One region of the Candidatus Pantoea rara genome, then DNA from elsewhere that is predicted to be linked to it. Evidence: predicted binding sites of a transcription regulator. Region 1 holds the regulator's gene; each other region holds the start of a gene.
What was found. Region 1 encodes LexA, which represses DNA repair genes until DNA is damaged. Its sites were predicted from a motif close to TNCTGTATGTACATACAGNA; they were not measured.
Positions count from the first base shown of each region.

Region 1 (7,220 bases):
TTTCTGAACATTACTTCTTAACTCAGTGAGATGCAAAGCAAAAGGCCAACAAATTCCGCTTCAGGTCGATTCAGGGTGGATCTGATTCGTCGTCATATTTGAGATAAAAGACGGGTTAAACTCTGATTATGCTGCTTTATCAGGCAAGTAATGCTGATTTTTAAAACAATACCAACTTCAGCATCGCGAAACTATGTGTGATAAAATAACATCACTTATCCAGCGGAGTATTTTCATGACCAACATGACGTCACAGCAAATTTTGATTCAGGCCGAAAAAATGTGCCTGCAACGCGGTGTGCGTCTGACTTCGCAGCGTGCTGAAGTATTGCGCCTGATGGCCGAACAGCCCGGCTCAATCAGCGCCTATGATTTGCTGGATCAACTTCGCGTCAGTGAACCTCAGGCCAAGCCGCCCACGGTCTATCGTGCGCTCGATTTCCTGCTGGAGCAGGGTTTCATTCATCGGGTGGAATCCAATAACAGCTACGTCATGTGTCATCACTTTGAAGCGCCAGCCCATACGTCGGTGATGCTGGTCTGTGACCGCTGTGCTGCTGTTACAGAGAAACAGGCACAAGGTGTGGAGAAGATTATTACGACGCTGGCAGGTGAGGCGCAGTTTACATTGCGCCACAGTGTGATTGAAGCGCATGGGTTATGTGAAAGTTGTGCTGCGGTTGAAGCCTGTACGCACCAGGAGAGCTGCGAGCATGATCACCATGATGAGGGGAAAAAGCGGGGAAAACGCGGGTAACTGGCACATCCTTGTGCGATTCCATCCCTGTACCCTCCGGTGCGGGCACACCGAAGCGGCTTAAGCTCATTATCAGGATATCGTGATTACCAGCGGTGATCTTTGTTCTTGCCTTCCCAGTCCGTTACTTCGCGCTCTGCTTCATCTTTCGCATAGCCGTAACGTTCCTGGATTTTACCGACCAGCTGATCGCGTTTACCTTCGATAACCTGCATATCATCGTCGGTCAGCTTGCCCCATTTCTCTTTCATTTTGCCTTTGAACTGCTTCCAGTTGCCGCTCGCTTCGTCTTTATTCATGGCAGACCTCCAATCCTCGGGTTTAATGATTATTTTGCTACTCAACAAAATAACGATATAAAGCGCTGGTTAACTGCGCTGCTTAAAGTTAATTGTAGTAGCCAATTTCATAACCATGGAATAATACAGAATAATCCGTATCAACCTGGGCCAGCCTCTGCAGAATCAGGCGTCAAACCAGCTGTTATGACGCCAGTGCTTACGCCAGATGAGCCACAGTGACAGGCCGCGCAGCGCCAGGAAAACCGTCACCGCCAGCCACAGGCCGTGATTGCCCAGCATCGGTATGCTGAGCAACGTCAGAAAGTAGCCTGCCGCTGCCACGACCATGCTGTTACGCATCTCACGTCCGCGCGTCGCGCCAATGAACATCCCATCCAGCAGATAACACCAGACGCCGATCAGCGGCATGATTATCTGCCAGACCAGATAGCGGTCTGCTGTCTGCTGCAGTGACTGAAGAGAGGTCAGCAGGGTGACAATCTGCGGGCCAAAAATGGCATAAGCCAGCGAGAAGAACAGCGCTACCACCAGCGCCTGCCGACAGGCTGAGTGCCAGACCTGCTGCAATTTACTGCCATCTTTTGCGCCATGTGCTTCGCCGGCAAAAGCTTCAACCGCGTAGGCAAAACCATCCAGCGCGTAGGCAGTAAAGGTAATGAACATCAGTAATACTGCGTTAACCGCTACCACATCCGGACCCAGCCGCGCACCCAGCACGGTGAGCGAGGCAAAACAGAGCTGCAGCATCAGAGAGCGCAGCATGATATCCCGGTTGAGGCGCAGCAGCCGGCCGCTGTCACCGCGCCAGCTCTGCTTCAGCAGATTAAACGTAATACCGCGCAGCTTTAACACCCGCCAGACCATAATACCGCCGACGCCCAGCGTGATGTACTCCGCCAGCGCCGTGGCGGTTGCCGCACCCGCGACACCCCAGTGCAACCCCATCACCAGCCAGAGATCGAGCACGATGTTAACCAGATTGCCCACCACCAGCAGGATCACCGGCGCGCGGGCATACTGCACGCCCAGCAGCCAGCCCAGAATCACCAGGTTTGCCAGGGTTGCAGGCGCACTGAGCCAGCGAATCTGAATAAACAGTGCCGCCTGTTCAAGAACATCGGGATTGCCACCAACCAGGTGGGTCGCCAGCTGGATAATCGGATAACGTAAAGCGATGAACAGGACACCTGCCAGCAACGCAATGATCAGCGGCTGTGCCAGTGCACGTGCCAGAGCGGTTTTATCGCCCGCACCAAACGCCTGTGCCGTAAGGCCAGTGGTACTCATTCGAAGGAAAAGCAGCAGCATAAACAGGAAGCTGGTCACTGTTGTCCCGACCGCAACCCCGCCAAGATAGACAGGGCTGTCGAGATGACCAATAACTGCAGTATCGACCACCCCCAGTAAGGGAACGGTGATATTTGAAAGGATCATCGGCAGCGCAAGCCGCCAGAGATTTTTATCCGTTGCCGTGACAAAGCGCATTCGCCGTTCCGTGCTCAGTGTCGCTGCAGTAAAGCAGGCGACAAAATTAGGGCAGACAGAATAGCATCAGAAAAGGCGAATGCACGCAGCCCTCAGAATCAGAGCCACTCGCCGTTACGGACCACGCCAACCGCCAGACCTTCAATAGTCAGCGACTGAGCACGGGTATCGACAACAATCGGGTCGAAATCACTGTTTTCAGGCAAAAGGTGCACGATAGCACCCTGCTTTTTCCAGCGTTTAACGGTGACTTCATCATCAATGCGGGCAACAACAACCTGGCCGTTGCGCACATCCTGGGTTTTATGTACCGCGAGCAGGTCGCCATCCATAATCCCGATATCTTTCATAGACATTCCGCTGACGCGCAGCAGGAAGTCAGCAGATGGTTTGAACAGGCCTGGATCGACCTTGTAATGGGTTTCGATATGTTCCTGCGCCATGATCGGCTCACCGGCTGCAACACGGCCAATCAGTGGCAGCCCTTCAGAGGCTTCTTCTTCCATTAACAGACGAATGCCGCGCGAAGCACCAGAAACGATCTCGATGACGCCTTTGCGCGCCAGCGCTTTCAGATGCTCTTCTGCCGCATTTGGCGAACGGAAGCCCAGCTGCGCGGCAATCTCTGCACGCGTAGGCGGCATGCCCGTTGAAGAAATATGGTCGCGAATCAGGTCATAGACCTGCTGCTGCCTGCTGGTTAATGCTTTCATCCCGCCCCCTGGTTGTTTATACAGTCGCTGTGAGTATATACAGGTATTGGCGAAATGGAAACCGATTGTCAGGTAAAACGCGCCCTCAGGCGCGTTGTGGAAGGGCTATCGCAAATGTGTCCAGAGCAGCGCGACCCAGACAAACAGGGCCAGTATGATGCTGATCAGCACCGCTGCCGAGCCCATGTCTTTTGCGCGGCCCGCCAGCGGATGATGCTCCTGACCGATGCGATCGACCACCGCTTCAATGGCGCTATTGAGGATTTCGACAATGACCACCAGCACCACCACCCCAATCATAAGGATGCGGGCGATCACATCGACATCCAGCCAGCACGCGATAATAATAGCGGCCAGTGCAGCCAGCGCTTCCTGCCGAAACGCCGCTTCATGTTGCCAGGCGGCTCGCAGTCCCTGCCATGAGTAGCCTGCGGCTTTTACTATTCTGATAAGTCCGGTGGCATTATTTGCCATGATGTGGGAACCCTTTCATCGGATTGACGTCAATGTCTGGGCTGCGTGCAATTGGCACCACCACAGATCTTCGCTGCGCTTTCTGATATGCTTGCGGCGCTTTGCTAACAAGAGGCTTCATGTTGTCTATGTCAGGTTGGCGTAAACTCTATTACAAATTACTTAATTTACCACTCTCCTTTTTGGTAAAAAGTAAGGCCATTCCGGCCGATCCCGTGTCTGAACATGGTCTGGATCCGACCCGACCTATTATGTATGTTTTGCCTTACGATTCGAAGGCTGACTTACTGACTTTACGTGCACAGTGTCTGCGGCATCATCTGCCCGACCCACTCACTCCGCTGGAGATTGATGGTTCACTGTTGCCACGCCACGTGTTTATCCATGATGGCCCGCGCGTCTTTCCCTATTTTGTGCCCAGCGTTGAATCGGTGAAAATCTTTCACGATTACCTGGACCTGCATCGCAATAACCCTAAGCTGGATATTCAGATGCTGCCAGTCACGGTGATGTTTGGCCGCGCGCCAGGACGTGAAGTCCAGGGCGAAGCGACGCCGCATCTGCGGGTGCTGAACGGGGTGCAGAAGTTCTTTGCAGTAATCTGGCATGGACGCGACAGTTTTGTCCGTTTCTCGCCGACTGTCTCACTGCGCCGTATGGCAACGGAACACGGTACAGATAAGTCGATTGCCCAGAAACTGGCTCGCGTGGCACGCATCCATTTTGCCCGTCAGCGAATGGCGGCGATCGGCCCGCGTTTACCGGCGCGTCAGGATCTGTTTAATCGCCTTCTGCAATCCAAAGCGATTGAAAAAGCCGTCGAAGATGAAGCACGCAGCAAAAAAATCTCCCATGAGAAAGCGCAGCAGAACGCCGTCGAGATGATGGAGGAGATTGCGGCAAACTTCTCCTATGAAGCCATCCGCGTAACTGACCGCGTGATGGGCTGGCTCTGGAGTCGGCTCTATCAGGGCATCAACGTCAATGGCGGCGAAAAAGTCCGCCAGCTGGCGCAGGATGGCCACGAGATTGTCTATGTGCCGTGCCATCGCAGCCACATGGATTATCTGCTGCTTTCCTATGTGCTCTATCATCAGGGACTGGTGCCGCCGCACATTGCCGCAGGTATCAATCTCAACTTCTGGCCAGCTGGCCCGATTTTCCGTCGTCTGGGCGCCTTCTTCATTCGTCGTACCTTTAAAGGCAACAAGCTCTACGCCACGGTATTCCGCGAATATCTCGGCGAGCTGTTCACCCGGGGCTATTCGGTTGAGTATTTTGTGGAAGGAGGTCGCTCACGTACCGGTCGCCTGCTGGACCCTAAAACCGGTACCTTAGCCATGACCTTGCAGGCGATGCTGCGCGGTGGAAATCGCCCCATCACGCTGGTGCCGATCTACATCGGCTATGAGCACGTGATGGAAGTGGGCACTTACGCTAAAGAACTGCGCGGTGCAGCGAAAGAGAAAGAAGGCTTTATGCAGATGGTGCGCGGCTTACGCAAGCTGCGCAATCTCGGTCAGGGTTACGTTAACTTTGGCGAACCCCTGCCGCTGGTCAACTATCTCAATAAGCGGGTGCCGGAATGGCGCGATGCAATCGATCCGATTGAGCCGCAGCGGCCCAGCTGGTTAACACCAACCGTCAACGATATTGCTGCCAGCCTGATGGTGCGTATCAATGAAGCGGGCGCGGCTAACGCCATGAACCTCTGTGTCACGGCGCTGCTGGCGTCACGTCAGCGCTCACTAACCCGTGAACAGCTGATTGAACAACTGGAGTGCTATACCCAGTTGCTGCGCAACGTGCCTTACTCGCCAAATGCGACCGTACCCGATCTCTCAGCGGAAGCGCTGCTCGATCACGCCATGGGTATGAATAAGTTTGAGAGTGAAAAGGACAGCATTGGCGACATCATTATTCTGCCGCGCGAGCAGGCAGTGCTGATGACCTACTATCGCAACAACATTCATCACATGCTGGTGATGCCGTCGCTGATTGCTGCCATTGTTCAGCAGCATCAGACGCTGAGCGAAGCGGAACTGCTGCGTCAGGTGAGCCTGATCTACCCGATGCTGAAGAGTGAACTGTTCCTGCGTTGGCAGAGCGATGAGCTGCCACAACTGCTGACTGACGTGAGTCAGGAGCTGGCGCGTCAGGGACTGATTACCTTCGAAGCGGGTGAGTTGCGCTTTACCGCAGCACGCTATCGCACGCTGCAACTGCTGGCTGCTGGCGTGCGCGAAACGCTGCAGCGTTATGCCATTACCTTCTCTATTCTCAGCGCCAAGCCGACGATTAACCGTGGCACGCTGGAGAAAGAGAGCCGGACGCTGGCACAGCGTCTGTCAGTGTTGCACGGGATCAATGCCCCGGAGTTCTTCGACAAAGCGGTCTTTACCTCGCTGGTGCTGACGTTGCGCGATGAAGGATATATCAGCGACAGCGGTGATGCCGATGTCGCGCAGACCCTGGCGACCTGGCATATCCTGGCTGACCTTGTCACCAGTGATGTCCGCATGACAATTGAAACCGCGGTAGCGCACGACTGACATCGCACACAGTAAAAAGGCGACCTCATGAGGTCGCCTTTTTTATGTCCGGAAACGCTATCAGAACAGCTGACTGAACGGCGGCGTATTCATCAGTACGCCAAGGAACAGCACCATCCCGACGTAGTTGTTATTCAGGAAAGCCTGGAAGCAGGGCTGACGTTCACGCCCGGCGATCAGCTTTTGCTGATACACAAACAGAGCAGCCGCCAGCAGCAGCGTCCAGTAGAAGGCACTGTTCAGATGCAGCATCATGCCCACCAGCGCCATCAGCAGCAGGGTCGCCAGTTGCAGCAGACCGATGATCAGCTTGTCGAAGCGACCAAATAAAATCGCCGTCGACTTCACACCAATCTTCAGATCATCATCCCGATCCACCATCGCATACTGCGTGTCGTAAGCGACCGTCCAGCAGATGTTGGCGATAAATACCAGCCAGCATACCAGAGGTAAGGACTCACTAACTGCGGACCATGCCATAGGAATCGCCCAGCCAAATGCGGCCCCCAGCACCACCTGCGGCAGATGGGTATAGCGCTTCATAAAGGGATACACCCACGCCAGCGCCAGCCCCACGACGGAGAGCATAATTGTCATCAGGTTCATGGTCAGCACCAGCGCAAAAGCCACCAGCGCCAGAATCACGAACAGCAGCTTAGCCTCTTTTGAACTGACCGCGCCGCTGGCCAGTGGCCGGTGCTTCGTGCGCTCCACGTGACCATCGACTTTGCGATCGGCGTAGTCATTGATCACACAACCAGCCGCACGCATGACAATCACTCCGGCCACAAACACCGCCAGCACCGGCAGTGGCGGAATCGACATACCCGCCAGCCATAATGCCCAGAGCGTTGGCCACATCAGCAGCAGCGTACCAATGGGTTTGTCGATACGCATCAGGCGAGCATAGGCACGCCACTTATTCATACTTAAGCTA
Region 1 is NZ_CP194942.1:3,696,784-3,704,003, forward strand. It holds gene zur (zinc uptake transcriptional repressor Zur) at 236-757, shown strand; gene ACR8BF_RS17470 (CsbD family protein) at 844-1,056, opposite strand; gene dinF (MATE family efflux transporter DinF) at 1,222-2,544, opposite strand; gene lexA (transcriptional repressor LexA) at 2,643-3,257, opposite strand; gene ACR8BF_RS17485 (diacylglycerol kinase) at 3,363-3,731, opposite strand; gene plsB (glycerol-3-phosphate 1-O-acyltransferase PlsB) at 3,860-6,283, shown strand; gene ubiA (4-hydroxybenzoate octaprenyltransferase) at 6,344-7,220, opposite strand, start outside.

Region 2 (7,220 bases), 1.0 Mb from region 1:
TTCAGCGAGCCCTGATAAGGCAGAAACCCGAGCAGAGCATTCATCAGGGCCGTTTTACCCGCCCCGCTTTGACCGACCAGTGCAATCTGCTCACCCGCGGCAACGGTAAAAGTGAGCGGGCCACACAGCACCTGGCCATCGGGTGCGCAGACACACAGATCATCAGCGATTAGCGCGATTGCGCGATCCGTAGTGAAAGGGCGCTGGCCTTTCTGCGGTGCAGCGTCGGGCGTTGCCTGCATAAAGGCTTCAAGCGCATCGGCACCGCCCACCGCCTGAGCTTTGGCGTGATAAAACGCACCGAGATCGCGCAGTGGCTGGAAAAATTCCGGGGCGAGGACCAGCACCAGGAAGCCGGCAAACAGCGTTACGCCCCGGCCATAATCGCCGAAATGCAATTCGCCCAGATAGGAGAAGCCAAAATAGACTGCCACCACGGCGATCGCTAACGAGGCAAAAAACTCAAGTACGGCGGAGGAGAGAAAGGCTAAGCGCAGCACTTCCATGGTGCGCTGGCGAAAATCGGTGGTGGCAGCGGCAACGGCCTGCTGCTCTGCTTCACCACGATGAAACAGCCTCAACGTCTCTCTGCCGCGCAGACGGTCAAGAAAGTTACCGCTCAGACGAGCCAGCACCAGGAAGTTTCTGCGGTTGGCCTCGGCCGCACCCATTCCGACGAGCGCCATAAACAGCGGAATTAACGGTGCGGTGGCAAAGAGGATCAGACCTGCCGTCCAGTTCAGCGGAAAAATAGTCAGCAGAATGCAGCAGGGGATCAGTACCGCCAGCGTCATCTGTGGCAGATAGCGGGCGTAATACTCCTGCATCTCTTCAATCTGCTCCAGCAGCAGGGTTGCCCAGCTACCGGCTGGCTTTCCCTGAATCCACGCCGGGCCCAGATCAGATAAACGGTCCAGAACTCGCTGACGTAAAGCCTGGCGAATCGCCTGCCCGGCTCGATAGCCGGTGAGTTCCCGGGCGTAGTTAATCAGGGCACGGAACACAAAACAGAGCAGTAATAGCAGAATGCTGATCGTCAGGGTTTCACGTGGTTGCTGCTCAATAATCAGCGCCTGGAGCAGCGAGGCCAGTAAACCGGCCTGGGCAATGATCAGCAGTGCACTCGCCATGCCCAGCAGCGTGTTGAGTCGCAACCAGCGACCGGCGAAATGACGTTGCTGACGAAGCCAGCGGGTAAGATGCTGCTGCCGCGATTTGTCCATGCGAGACCATGATAAATGTCGATGATGGGGGAAAATGGAAAGACATTTCCATCTCTTCAGGCGCAAGAATCTAGCATGACAGCAATAAAAAAGGCGACGGAAAAACCGTCGCCTGGAACATTTAAGATCAGAGGGTTAACAACTTACTGATCGTTTTTAACTAACCCGTCAAGAAAACGCTCAGCATCTAACGCGGCCATGCAACCGGTGCCCGCAGAGGTGATCGCCTGACGATAGATATGGTCCATCACATCACCCGCTGCAAAGACGCCAGGGATGCTGGTCTGCGTTGCGTTGCCATGCAAGCCGGACTGAACTTTGATGTACCCGTTCTCCAGCGCCAGCTGACCTTCAAAGATGGCCGTGTTCGGGCTATGTCCGATAGCAACAAACAATCCCGCCACTTCCAGCGCTTCTGTCTCATCACTGTTCTGTGTAGAACGCAGCGTCAGACCGGTCACGCCCATCTGATCGCCCACCACTTCTTCCAGCGTGCGATGGGTGTGAAGCACGATATTGCCGTTACGCACTTTTTCCATCAGGCGGTCGATCAGGATTTTTTCAGCGCGGAAGCTGTCACGACGGTGAATCAGATGCACTTCAGCCGCAATGTTGGCCAGATAGAGCGCTTCTTCAACGGCCGTGTTGCCACCGCCAATCACCGCGACTTTCTGATTACGATAGAAGAAGCCGTCACAGGTTGCGCAGGCAGAGACGCCTTTACCTTTAAATGCCTCTTCAGAAGGCAGGCCCAGGTAACGCGCTGATGCACCTGTAGCAATGATCAGCGCATCCGCAGTGTATTCGCCGCTGTCGCCAGTGAGGCGGAACGGACGGTTCTGCAGATCGACGGTGTGAATATGGTCGAAAATGATCTCAGTATTAAATTTTTCGGCATGCTCATGCATGCGCTCCATCAGCGATGGACCTGTCAGATCATGCGGGTCGCCCGGCCAGTTCTCTACTTCAGTAGTGGTGGTCAGCTGTCCGCCTTTTTCCAGACCGGTGATTAGCACCGGGTTCAGGTTGGCGCGTGCAGCATAAACGGCTGCGGTATAACCCGCTGGGCCGGAGCCCAGAATGAGTAACTTACTGTGTTTGCCCGTACTCATGCGTTCCTCAGTTTCATTCGGCTGACATAACCTGCGATTGTAGGGAATATCCGGCGACAATGACAAGGCTTAGCCAATTTTGTTAACGATAGCTGCAAACGGCGTAGACGATGAGCGGCGGTTTTGCCTGGTCAATGCGCCAAAAGGGGGCAAAACTCGGGTTGAAGCAGTGCAATAGTGGAAAAATACTCATTTAAAAACAGATACCCAGCGGTCTGTCTGGCATCTTGTCCTGAATTTGGTGATTTTACTTTGACAATCGCCTGCGCTTTTGCGAAAACATTATCAGAAGCGAATAACATTTATCGGAACAAAACAGATTTTCCTCGCCTGTTTTGCACTTAACGCCGAATAAAAGCAGCCTGATATGGATAATGACGCATGATGTGGACAGACACCATACGTCATATCGATAGGTGTCAGATCACAGGCTCTGTTAGCTCACTTCAGAAATGCCCCGAACAATGAGCGTTTTCAGGGCGTGGCAGGTAAAGGGAAGGAATTAAGAGAGACAATAATAATGGTAGACAATAAGAAACGCCCCGGGAAAGACCTAGACAGAATTGACAGGAACATTCTGAATGAACTTCAGAAAGATGGTCGCATTTCAAACGTAGAGCTTTCCAAACGCGTAGGCTTATCGCCTACGCCATGTCTTGAGCGCGTGCGTCGTCTCGAACGTCAGGGATTTATTCTTGGCTATACCGCGCAGTTGAACCCGCACTATCTGGATGCGTCTCTGCTGGTATTTGTTGAGATTACTCTGAATCGTGGTGCGCCGGATGTGTTTGAGCAATTTAACGCCGCTGTGCAAAAACTTGAGGAAACTCAAGAGTGTCACCTCGTTTCCGGCGATTTCGACTACCTGCTGAAAACGCGCGTACCTGATATGTCTGCCTATCGTAAGCTGCTGGGTGAAACCCTGTTGCGCCTGCCGGGCGTAAACGACACGCGAACTTATGTGGTGATGGAAGAGGTCAAACAGAGCAATCGACTGGTGATCAAAACTCGCTGATGCGGGGCAGGTGCAAAACCTGTGAGATTTCGGTACACTCCTGTGAATTCATACAGGATCAGCGTCGGGCTTGCCCGACGCTGTTGCTTCTTACTTTACAGGCACCTGGAGAGTCCTCTTGAGCCAGGAATATACAGAAGATAAAGACGTTTCGTTACAATCGCTGAGCAGTGGACGTCGTCTGCTTGAAGCGTTGCTTATTCTGGTGGCGCTGTTTGCCATCTACCTGATGGTTTCACTGGTCAGTTTTAACCCTTCCGACCCAAGCTGGTCGCAAACGGCCTGGCATGAACCTATCCATAATATCGGCGGCAGCGTTGGTGCCTGGCTGGCTGACACCTTACTCTTCATCTTTGGTGTGATGGCGTACGCCATTCCTCCCGTCATCCTGGGTCTGTGCTGGATTGCTTTCCGTCAGCGCGACAGCCAGGACTACTTTGACTACTTTGCCGTTGGGCTACGCTTAATTGGCGTCCTTGCGCTGGTGGTGACGACCTGTGGTATGGCGGCGCTGAACGCCGATGATATCTGGTACTTCGCGTCGGGTGGCGTGATTGGCAGCCTGGTGAGTAATGCAATTGCCCCCTGGTTCAGTCCGGCTGGCGGCACGCTGATGCTGCTTTGCGTCTGGGCGGCGGGCATTACCCTTTACACGGGCTGGTCATGGCTCACCATCGCAGAAAGAATTGGTGGCGTGGTGATGGGTGTGCTGACGTTTGCCAGCAACCGCTCACGTCACGATGAACCCTGGCAGGAAGAGGATGATGAGCAGGACGCACGTGAATACGCGGATGTCCCTGAGCTGCATGCGGCCGATCACGATGATGATGTGCTGCTTTCAGCCCCACGTGCAGCCCCTGAGTCTGCGCCGTCACAGCCCGATCCGTTACTGGCTAAAGCGGCAGCTGCAACCAGTGCGGCGGTAGCGGCAACTGCGGAAGCCGCAGAGGTGACTCTCGCTCCGGTAACACCTGCGCCTGCCGCTGTTGCAGCGTCTGCTGTTCCTGCGTTTACGGCATCTGCTCCTGCAGCAATGCCTGCATCGCCGACGGCACAACCTGCAACTGCGGCCGAACAGAGCGCGCCCGCATCCTATGGTGCAGCGACTGTTCCGACTCCGGCTCAGAGTGCTTCTGCCCCTGTGACCTCATCACCGCGTTATCACTTTGAAATGCCGGACGACGCGCCGGTTGCGCCGTCGTTTAGTGCTTATGACGAGGACGAACCTAAAATGGGGAACTGGCGTGACACGCCAGCCGTCCCTGCGGCTCCTGCAGCTGCGGCAGCCGTTGCTGCAACGGCAGCTCAGGCGACAACGCGTACAGCACCCGTGTTCGATTTAGCGCCTGAAACTTCTCTCAACCCGCAGGTTAAACAGGGTATCGGTCCGGCGCTGCCGCGTCCGAATCCGGTAAAATTGCCTACACGACGTGAGCTGGCCTCTTATGGCATTAAGTTGCCTTCTCAGCGCATGGCTGAAGAGAAAGCCAAAACGGAAGGAAGTGAAACGGTTCCGGCTGGATCGGTTTCCACTGCACCTGATACTGAAGACGCGCTGCAGCAGGCTGAACTGCGTCAGGCTTTCCAGTCTGAACAGCAGCAGCGCTATGGCACCAGCTGGCAGCAGGACGAGGAAGATGAGCAGGATGCGCAGCAGCAGGATGCCCTGGCGCGTCAGTTCGCCGATCAGCAGCAGCAGCGCTATGAGCCGGAAGTCAGAAAAGAGCCAGTATTTAATATTGATACCGCCTCCGCATTTGATTTTTCACCGATGAAAGATCTGGTGGATGACGGTCCGTCTGAACCGCTGTTTACCATTGCTGCGACGCCAGAGCCGGAAGCCCCTGCGGTTTCACACGAACCGTGGCAGCAGGTAAGTGAGGTTTCACAACCGCAGGCACCTGCTCAGGTGCCTGCGCCTGCCAGTTTTGCGCCGGCAGAGCCTGCCTACAGTGCACCTTCAGCACCAGCCGAACCGGTTTATGCTGCGCCTGCAGCGCCCGCTTATGGCTCGCCAGCCGCAGCACCGGTTCAGCCGGTGGAAGAAGCGAAACCTTCACTGCACGACAGCCTGATTCATCCGTTCCTGATGCGTCATGAGCAGCCGCTGGAGATGCCCTCCACGCCACTGCCTTCGCTGGATCTGTTGACCGCGCCTCCTGTCGAGGAAGAGCCGGTTGATATGTTCTCGCTGGAGCAGACAGCCCGTCTGGTTGAATCGCGTCTGGGCGATTATCGTGTCAAAGCTGAGGTGGTTGGCATCTCGCCTGGCCCGGTTATCACCCGTTTTGAACTCGATCTGGCGCCAGGTGTGAAAGCAGCGCGCATCTCCAACCTGTCGCGCGATTTAGCGCGTTCACTGTCCACGGTCGCGGTGCGTGTGGTAGAAGTCATTCCCGGCAAGCCTTACGTGGGTCTGGAACTGCCTAATAAACATCGTCAGACTGTCTATCTGCGTGAAGTGCTGGACTGTCCTAAATTCCGCGACAATCCATCACCGCTGGCTGTGGTGCTGGGTAAAGACATTGCGGGTCAGCCGGTGGTGGCCGATCTGGCGAAAATGCCACACTTACTGGTTGCCGGTACCACCGGTTCCGGTAAATCCGTGGGCGTGAACGCCATGATTATCAGCATGCTCTATAAGGCGACGCCGGAAGAAGTCCGCTTTATCATGATCGACCCGAAAATGCTGGAGCTGTCGGTCTATGAAGGCATTCCGCACCTGCTGACTGAAGTCGTCACAGACATGAAAGATGCGGCCAATGCGCTGCGCTGGAGCGTCGGTGAAATGGAACGTCGCTATAAGCTGATGTCGGCGCTGGGCGTGCGTAATCTGGCCGGTTACAACGAAAAAGTGGAACAGGCTGAAGCGATGGGGCGTCCTATTCCGGATCCATTCTGGAAGCCGGGCGACAGCATGGATATGACGCCGCCGTTCCTGGAAAAACTGCCTTATATCGTCGTGATGGTCGATGAGTTTGCCGACCTGATCATGGCAGTAGGTAAAAAGGTGGAAGAGCTGATTGCGCGTCTGGCACAGAAAGCCCGTGCCGCGGGTATCCATCTGGTGCTGGCCACACAGCGTCCATCGGTAGACGTGATCACCGGCCTGATCAAAGCAAACATCCCGACGCGTATTGCTTTTACCGTTTCGAGCAAGATTGACTCCCGTACTATTCTCGATCAGGGCGGCGCGGAGTCACTGTTGGGTATGGGTGACATGCTCTACATGCCGCCAAACTCCTCATTGCCGATTCGTGTTCACGGCGCGTTTGTTCGTGACCAGGAAGTCCATGCCGTGGTTCAGGACTGGAAGGCGCGTGGTCGTCCGCAATATATCGACAGCATTACGGCGGGCGAAGAGAGCGAAAATGCCGGTGGCATTGACAGTGATGAAGAGCTTGATCCGCTATTCGATCAGGCAGTCGGCTTTGTGGTTGATAAACGTCGTGCGTCAATTTCAGGCGTTCAGCGTCAGTTCCGCATCGGTTATAACCGTGCGGCACGTATCATTGAGCAGATGGAAGCGCAGGGTATCGTTTCTGCACCAGGCCACAATGGTAACCGTGAAGTGCTGTCGCCGCCGCCACACGATATGTAGCGGTTAAATGTTTTGAAACATTACTCACTGAGCCAGTTCCGACTGGCTCATTGTTTTTATACGGTTAAGCCCCATATCTGAATCAGCTTTCGGTTTTTTCCTCTGTTCTGATGGCGGAGCGGCGACCAGGCTTAATGCAGTTATCCATGGGAACGTTTAAATAAGGAATTGAAGCAGATGAAATTACGCATAATCGCTCTGGGCCTGTTGGCCACCTTTTCTTCAGCCAGCGTATTGGCTGATGCTTCCAGTGATCTGCAACAGCGCCT
Region 2 is NZ_CP194942.1:2,676,860-2,684,079, reverse strand. It holds gene cydD (heme ABC transporter permease/ATP-binding protein CydD) at 1-1,223, opposite strand, end outside; gene trxB (thioredoxin-disulfide reductase) at 1,367-2,335, opposite strand; gene lrp (leucine-responsive transcriptional regulator Lrp) at 2,856-3,350, shown strand; gene ACR8BF_RS12740 (DNA translocase FtsK 4TM domain-containing protein) at 3,469-6,951, shown strand; gene lolA (outer membrane lipoprotein chaperone LolA) at 7,129-7,220, shown strand, end outside.
Region 2: ACR8BF_RS12740 (DNA translocase FtsK 4TM domain-containing protein) is a predicted target of LexA. The motif match lies at 3,389-3,408, and genes of this name have one in related genera.

Region 3 (7,220 bases), 1.4 Mb from region 1:
CCGAAAGCCTTGCGATTGATGCGCTCAACTGCATCACGCTGGAAGATTCGTTTAACGGCATGATCGCCACCAAAGCCGCGCGTATGCGATCGATCGTGGTGCCCGCCGCTGAGCACCGTGACGATCCGCGCTGGGCGCTGGCAGATGTCCGGCTGGACAATCTTATACAGCTCCGTCTGCAGCATCTGCAGGGATAATCAACAGCCCGCCTGGCGCGGGCTTTTTTTTGCCCTTTACCCCTCTCAGTTGATCCCACTCGCAATAAAATAAAACAACGTTTCATTTTTATTGAATTCCCATGCCGCTCTGCCTAAGATGCCCAAACCGTCCCCTTTCGGGGCATGAATAACCTGACCTGCAGAGAGGCCTGAGATGGACATTCGCCAAAGTATTCACAGCGATCATGCAAAACAACTCGACACTGACGCACTGCGTCGCGAGTTTCTGATTGAGAAGATTTTCACTGCCGACGATTACACCCTGACCTACAGCCATATCGACCGCATCATCATTGGCGGCGTCATGCCGGTGAACAAGCCGGTCACAATCGGTGATGAGATGGGAAAACAGCTGGGCGTCAGCTATTTCCTTGAACGACGTGAGCTGGGCATGATCAATATTGGCGGCCCGGGGCTGGTAGAAGTTGATGGGAAAGCGTGGGAAATCGGCCAGGAAGAGGCACTCTACATTGGCAAAGGTGCGCGCAACCTGCTGTTCCGCAGCCTGAATCCGTCTCAGCCCGCCAAATTTTATTACAACAGTGCGCCCGCACACAGCACCTTCCCGGACAAGAAAATTACGCTGCAGGAGGCTGCCACCGCAACGCTGGGTGATGCCGCGACCTCCAACCGCCGCACCATTAACAAATTCATCGTGCCGGACGTGCTGCCGACCTGCCAGCTCACCATGGGCTTAACCAAACTGGATGAAGGCAGCCTGTGGAACACCATGCCCTGCCACACCCACGAACGTCGCATGGAAGTCTACTTCTACTTCGATATGAGCGAAGAGAGCGCCGTCTTCCACATGATGGGGCAACCGCAGCAAACCCGCCATCTGCTGGTACACAACGAGCAGGCGGTGATATCGCCCAGCTGGTCTATTCATGCCGGTGTTGGCACCCAGCGTTACACCTTTATCTGGGGCATGGTGGGTGAAAATCAGGTCTTTGATGACATGGACCACGTCAAAATCAGCGAGCTTCGCTGAACAGAGGAGAAATACCATGGTACTGAACACGTTTAACCTGGAAGGTAAAGTGGCGCTGGTGACCGGCTGTAACACCGGTCTGGGGCAAGGTATGGCGCTGGGTCTGGCGCAGGCGGGCTGTGATATCGTCGGCGTTAACCGTGATGGCCCGGATGATACCCAGGGCAAAGTCGAGGCGCTGGGTCGCCGCTTCTGGCCGGTGCAGGCCGACCTGATGCAGACCAGTGTGGTGGCCTCTGTGGTTGAACAGGCGGTGGCGGTGGCAGGCAAAATTGACATTCTGGTCAACAATGCCGGCATTATCCGGCGTGAAGACGCACTGAATTTCAGCGAGCAGGACTGGGATGATGTGATGAACATCAACAGCAAGAGCCTGTTTTTCCTTTCGCAGCAGGTTGCCCGTCAGTTTATCGCGCAGGGTCGCGGCGGCAAGATTATCAATATCGCCTCCATGCTCTCTTTCCAGGGTGGAATCCGGGTGCCCTCTTATACCGCTTCAAAAAGTGCCGTAATGGGACTGACCCGTCTCATGGCGAACGAGTGGGCAAAGCATGGCATTAACGTCAATGCCATCGCACCCGGCTACATGGCGACCAACAATACCGAGCAGCTGAGAAATGATGAGTCCCGCAGCGAAGAAATCCTGTGCCGCATTCCGGCCGGACGCTGGGGCGTGCCTGATGACATGATGGGCCCGGTGGTCTTCCTTGCCTCTGCTGCTTCTGATTACGTTAATGGTTACACGCTGGCAGTCGATGGTGGGTGGCTGGCGCGTTAGTCTTTCGGGCGGACAGTGTTTCATCGCTGTCCGCCTTATTAATAATATTCATGCTTCGTTACAGCGTCACATGTTCTCATTTACTGGATAAATCCCTATACTGGATGCATCGACAGTTTCTTTGTAACCAGGTTCTATCATGACGGGCGAAGGCCACATCATTTTTGCCATTGCCAGCGCTATTTTTTCCAAGCGTGCTGAGCTGACACCTGTGCTGGCTCAGGCCGACTGGTGGCATCTTGTTCCCTCAGCACTGCTGACTTGTCTGCTACCCGATATCGATCACCCTAAATCTCTGCTGGGACAGCGACTCAGCTGGCTCTCTCATCCTATTGCACGCGCGTTCGGCCACCGGGGATTTACCCACAGTTTGCTGGCGATTGCCGCCGGATTGTGGCTTTTTCAGATTAACCTGCCTCAGTCGTCACCGATACCGGCCGATGTTCTTCAGGGGCTGACGCTGGGGTACCTTAGCCATATAGTGGCCGATATGCTGACGCCCGCCGGGGTTCCACTGCTGTGGCCCTGCCGCTGGCGCTTCCGCCTGCCGATTCTGCGCAGCCAGAAGGGCAATCAGCTGGAGCGGGCATTGTGTCTGGGACTGGTGGGCTATGCGCTGTGGTTTCCGGTGGGGATGCCATCTTTTGGTGCAAACGGCTGGCCATCCCAGCTGTTCGATACGCTACAAAATGGCGTTGGGCGATTGATTTCCAGTCATACTGCGCAATAAAAGCGCGAAAAAAGCCATTAAGTTATAAACCATGCCATTTGGATATAAGGCACCCTCTGCGCCTGCTGTTACCATTCATGCTGTCTTAATTCGTGATTAACATTATGCGGCCTTCCCGTGACGGAAGGCCGCATTACTCTGGAGTTTCAGCATGGACCTTCCTCTTACGCTTAATATCGTAGCCTTTGTGGTGCTGCTGGTATTACTCTCCCGCTTCAGCCGTCAGAACTGGAGCCTGTCGAAAAAAGTGCTGACCGGTCTGGTGATCGGCGTACTGTTCGGCCTGGCATTGCAGTTGATCTATGGCGAAAACAGCGCAGTGGTTAAAGAGTCGATCAGCTGGTTTAACATCGTCGGTAATGGCTATGTTCAATTGCTGCAGATGGTAGTCATGCCGCTGGTGTTCGTTTCCATTCTGAGTGCGGTCGCCCGTCTGCATAACGCCTCGTCGCTGGGAAAAATCAGCGTACTGACTATCGGTGTTCTGCTGTTTACCACCGCGATCTCGGCGCTGGTCGGCGTCTTCGTCACCGGCCTGTTTGGTCTGAGCGCGGAAGGTCTGGTGCAGGGCGTGCAGGAGACCGCACGTCTTAGTGCGATCCAGAGCAACTACGTCGGCAAAGTCGCTGACCTGACTGTGCCGCAGCTGGTGCTCTCCTTTATCCCGAAAAATCCGTTTGCCGATCTGACCGGAGCCAGTCCGACCTCGATCATCAGCGTCGTCATCTTTGCCGCTTTCCTGGGTGTGGCTGCGCTGCAGTTGCTGAAAGATGATGAAGTTAAAGGCCAGCGCGTGCTGGTAGCGATCGACACGCTGCAGTCCTGGGTGATGAAGCTGGTGCGTTTAGTCATGAAGCTCACGCCATATGGTGTGCTGGCGCTGATGACCAAAGTGGTTGCCGGTTCTAACCTGCAGGACATTATCAAGCTGGGCAGCTTTGTGGTCGCCTCTTACCTTGGCCTTGCCATCATGTTTGGTGTTCATGCCCTGCTGCTGTCGGTCAATGGTATCAACCCGATGCGCTTCTTCCGCAAAGTGTGGCCGGTAATCACTTTCGCCTTCACCAGTCGCTCAAGCGCAGCCAGCATCCCACTGAGCGTTGAGACCCAGACCCGACGTCTTGGCGTGCCTGAGTCGATTGCCAGCTTCGCGGCATCCTTTGGTGCCACAATCGGTCAGAACGGCTGTGCCGGTCTCTACCCGACCATGCTGGCCGTGATGGTTGCGCCAACGGTTGGGATCAACCCATTTGACCCGTTGTGGATTGCGACACTGGTCGGGATAGTCACGCTGAGCTCAGCAGGCGTTGCCGGTGTCGGCGGTGGTGCCACCTTTGCTGCACTGATTGTCCTGCCTGCGATGGGCTTGCCGGTGACCCTGGTGGCGCTGCTGATCTCGATTGAGCCGCTGATTGATATGGGGCGTACCGCACTGAACGTCAATGGTTCAATGACTGCAGGTTCCCTGACCAGCCGCTGGTTAGGAATGACCGATAAACGCGTACTGGAAAGTGACGACAACGCCGAGCTGGCGCACCGTTAATCTGCCTTAAACCTGGCGCGCCCGCGCCAGGTTTTTTTCTGTCTCTCTTCTCCACAATCTCCCCCATTGATGGCGATGCCGTTAAGAAAGCGTTAAGCATGGTAAACAGAGGAAAAATCCGCGCTTTAGTGCTTGTCTTTGCCCAATAAAAGGCGAATTCTGCACCCAGTCTTAGGAGGAGAACACCGGATGAAAAAGATAATCGCCTCGCTTCTGACCCTGACACTTCTGACACCTGCTCTGGCTTTCGCCCATCCTGGCGACTGGGGCCCGGGATGGGGCCGACATGGCGGACCCGGCCCTCACTGGGACCGGCCTGGGCCGATGCGCTTTTTGCCTGAGGCCGCTACTGCGGTACTGATAGGCGGCCTGACTTACTACCTGCTAAACGGCAGTTATTATCAGCGGCACGGTGAGGAGTATGTCATGGTAGAGCCGCCTGCAGAGTCGCGGGTCAGCAGTGAAATGCGGGTACTCGACTTTAACGGCAAACGCTTCTATGTGCAGGCGGGTCACTTCTACCAGCGGCAGATAGACGGCAATTATGTTGAGGTGCCACGCCCGGCAGGATTGTAGTCAGCGCCACAACGAAAAACGGCCCGTCATCATGACGGGCCGTTTGCTATTCAGGGTGGCGATTACTGCTGCTGAACCTGCGGATCGGTGTCATATTCCGCACAGCTCTGGAAGCCGTAGTTCATCACACGGCCGGTGTCGTTGTAGCTCACGAAGTAAGTCTGAGCTTTACCATCGCGCTGACCCAGAACATAAGTCTGGCAGGTGCCGCGCGCGTGAACCATAGTGATTTCAGTAGAAGGCGTACCGGCGATCTGACGAACCTGATCACGGGTCATACCCTTTTTAACATCCTTTACCACTGGCTTAGTCACGTAGCTTTCCGCACGATCATAAGTCGTACAACCAGACAGTGCAGCCAGCGTCAGCGCCGCAGCGATACATCCCATCACTTTATTCATCTTGTTGTTCCTCATTGATTGTCCATGTGGAAACAAGCCTGGAACATAAATGCTGATTTATCAAGTTTATGAGGAACAATTAGTGGCAAGGCAAATGTCAGCATTTCGTAAAGATGGCTGTTTTACTGTCAGCGCCGCCGTATACTTCCTGCCGAAGCAGGCTACGAAAGCGAGACGATTTCAGCTATCTCCACTCTATCGGCACAGGTGCAGATAAGTGTGGCGGTCACGTTGCCTGCCCCTGTTCTCTTGCCCGCTTTCTGTTCATCCCATCGCTGACTATCCCGAGGAACAATGACCCCTGCTCACTCCAACCGCCTGGTTTATGCCATTACGCTGGGCCTGCTGGCCGCACTTGGCCCGCTCTGCATCGACCTCTATCTGCCTGCTCTGCCGCAGATGGCGCAGGATCTACACACCGAAACCGCGACCGCGCAGCTGAGTCTGACCGCCGGTCTGCTGGGTCTGGGCTTTGGCCAGCTGCTGTTTGGCCCGATGAGCGATAAGTCTGGCCGACTGCGCCCGCTGACTCTGTCACTGGTGTTACTGTTTATCGCGTCGATGGGTTGTGCGCTGGCGCAGGATATCCACCAGCTGCTGGTGGCAAGGCTGTTTGAAGGGTTAGCCGGTGCGGGCGGCGCAGTACTGTCACGGGCGATTGCACGCGATATGTACAGCGGCCATGAGCTGACACGTTTCTTCGCACTGCTGATGCTGGTCAACGGTCTGGCACCGATTGGCGCGCCGGTACTGGGCGGCGTGCTGATGACGATAGTCGACTGGCGCGGCATCTTCATGGTGCTGGGCGGCATTGCTATTCTGCTGATCCTGCTGGCGCGCTGGAAGCTGCATGAAACCCTGCCCGAAGAACGCCGCAGCAAGGGATCCCTGTTTTCCGCTTACGCGGCCCTTGGCCAGGTGGTTACCCATCGCCCCTTTATGGGCTTCTGTCTGACCCAGGGCTTTATGATGTCCGGCATGTTCGCCTATATCGGCGCCTCGCCGTTCGTGCTGCAACAACTCTATGGCCTGTCGCCCCAGGCCTTTAGCTTCTGCTTTGCGGCCAACGGGTTTGGCCTGATCATTGCTTCGCAGACCAGCGCCCGCCTCTGTCCGTTGTGGGGCGAATATCGGGTGCTGAAAGGCGGATTGACGCTGGCGTTTGTTGCCTCCAGCCTGCTGCTGCTGGCCGCGCTGCTTCACGCACCGTTAGCGCTGCTGCTGGTGGCGTTGTTCTTTACCATCGCCAGCAATGGGGTCATCGCTACCACCGCCTCATCGCTGGCGATGCAGAGTCAGGGCCATCGCGCAGGCAGCGCCTCGGCGATCATTGGCGTCACCATGTTCACGCTGGGTGCGATTACTGTGCCAGTCACCGGCATTGGCGGCACCTCGGTACTCAGCATGTGTGCCACCATTTTTGGCTGCTTTATGATGGCGATTATGATGTTTAACGTGCTGGCGAAAAAACCGCTACCGCAGTTATAAACTCACTGATTTCGCAACCTTTAGCCGCAATCAGTTGCCGCTTAAGCTTGTTGTTTTCACGAAGGCACGTTAGCTTTACTAACACGTTCGCATTGAGCCGACTGGCCACTGACCTGAGGAGAAGTTCATGTCACTGCAGCAGGAAATTATTGAAGCACTGGGTGTCAAGCCCGCTATCGACGCCGATCAGGAAGTGCGCGTCAGCGTCGATTTTCTTAAAGCCTATCTGAAACGTCACAGCGGACTGAAAACGCTGGTGCTGGGGATTAGCGGCGGTCAGGATTCAACCCTGGCGGGCAAGCTGGCGCAAACGGCGATCAGCGAACTGCGTCAGGAGAGCGGCGATAACGACTACACCTTTATTGCTGTACGTCTGCCATATGGTGTGCAGGCAGATGAGCAGGATTGTCAGGATGCACTGGCCTTTATCAAACCCGACCGTTCCCTGGCGGTGAACATTAAAGAGTCCGTGCTGGCCAGTGAACGCGCGCTGCA
Region 3 is NZ_CP194942.1:2,260,559-2,267,778, forward strand. It holds gene hxpB (hexitol phosphatase HxpB) at 1-197, shown strand, start outside; gene kduI (5-dehydro-4-deoxy-D-glucuronate isomerase) at 373-1,209, shown strand; gene kduD (2-dehydro-3-deoxy-D-gluconate 5-dehydrogenase KduD) at 1,226-1,987, shown strand; gene ACR8BF_RS10680 (metal-dependent hydrolase) at 2,127-2,717, shown strand; gene ACR8BF_RS10685 (L-cystine transporter) at 2,869-4,260, shown strand; gene ACR8BF_RS10690 (DUF6515 family protein) at 4,450-4,836, shown strand; gene osmE (osmotically-inducible lipoprotein OsmE) at 4,899-5,237, opposite strand; gene ACR8BF_RS10700 (multidrug effflux MFS transporter) at 5,532-6,725, shown strand; gene nadE (ammonia-dependent NAD(+) synthetase) at 6,853-7,220, shown strand, end outside.
Region 3: ACR8BF_RS10680 (metal-dependent hydrolase) is a predicted target of LexA. The motif match lies at 2,086-2,105, and genes of this name have one in related genera.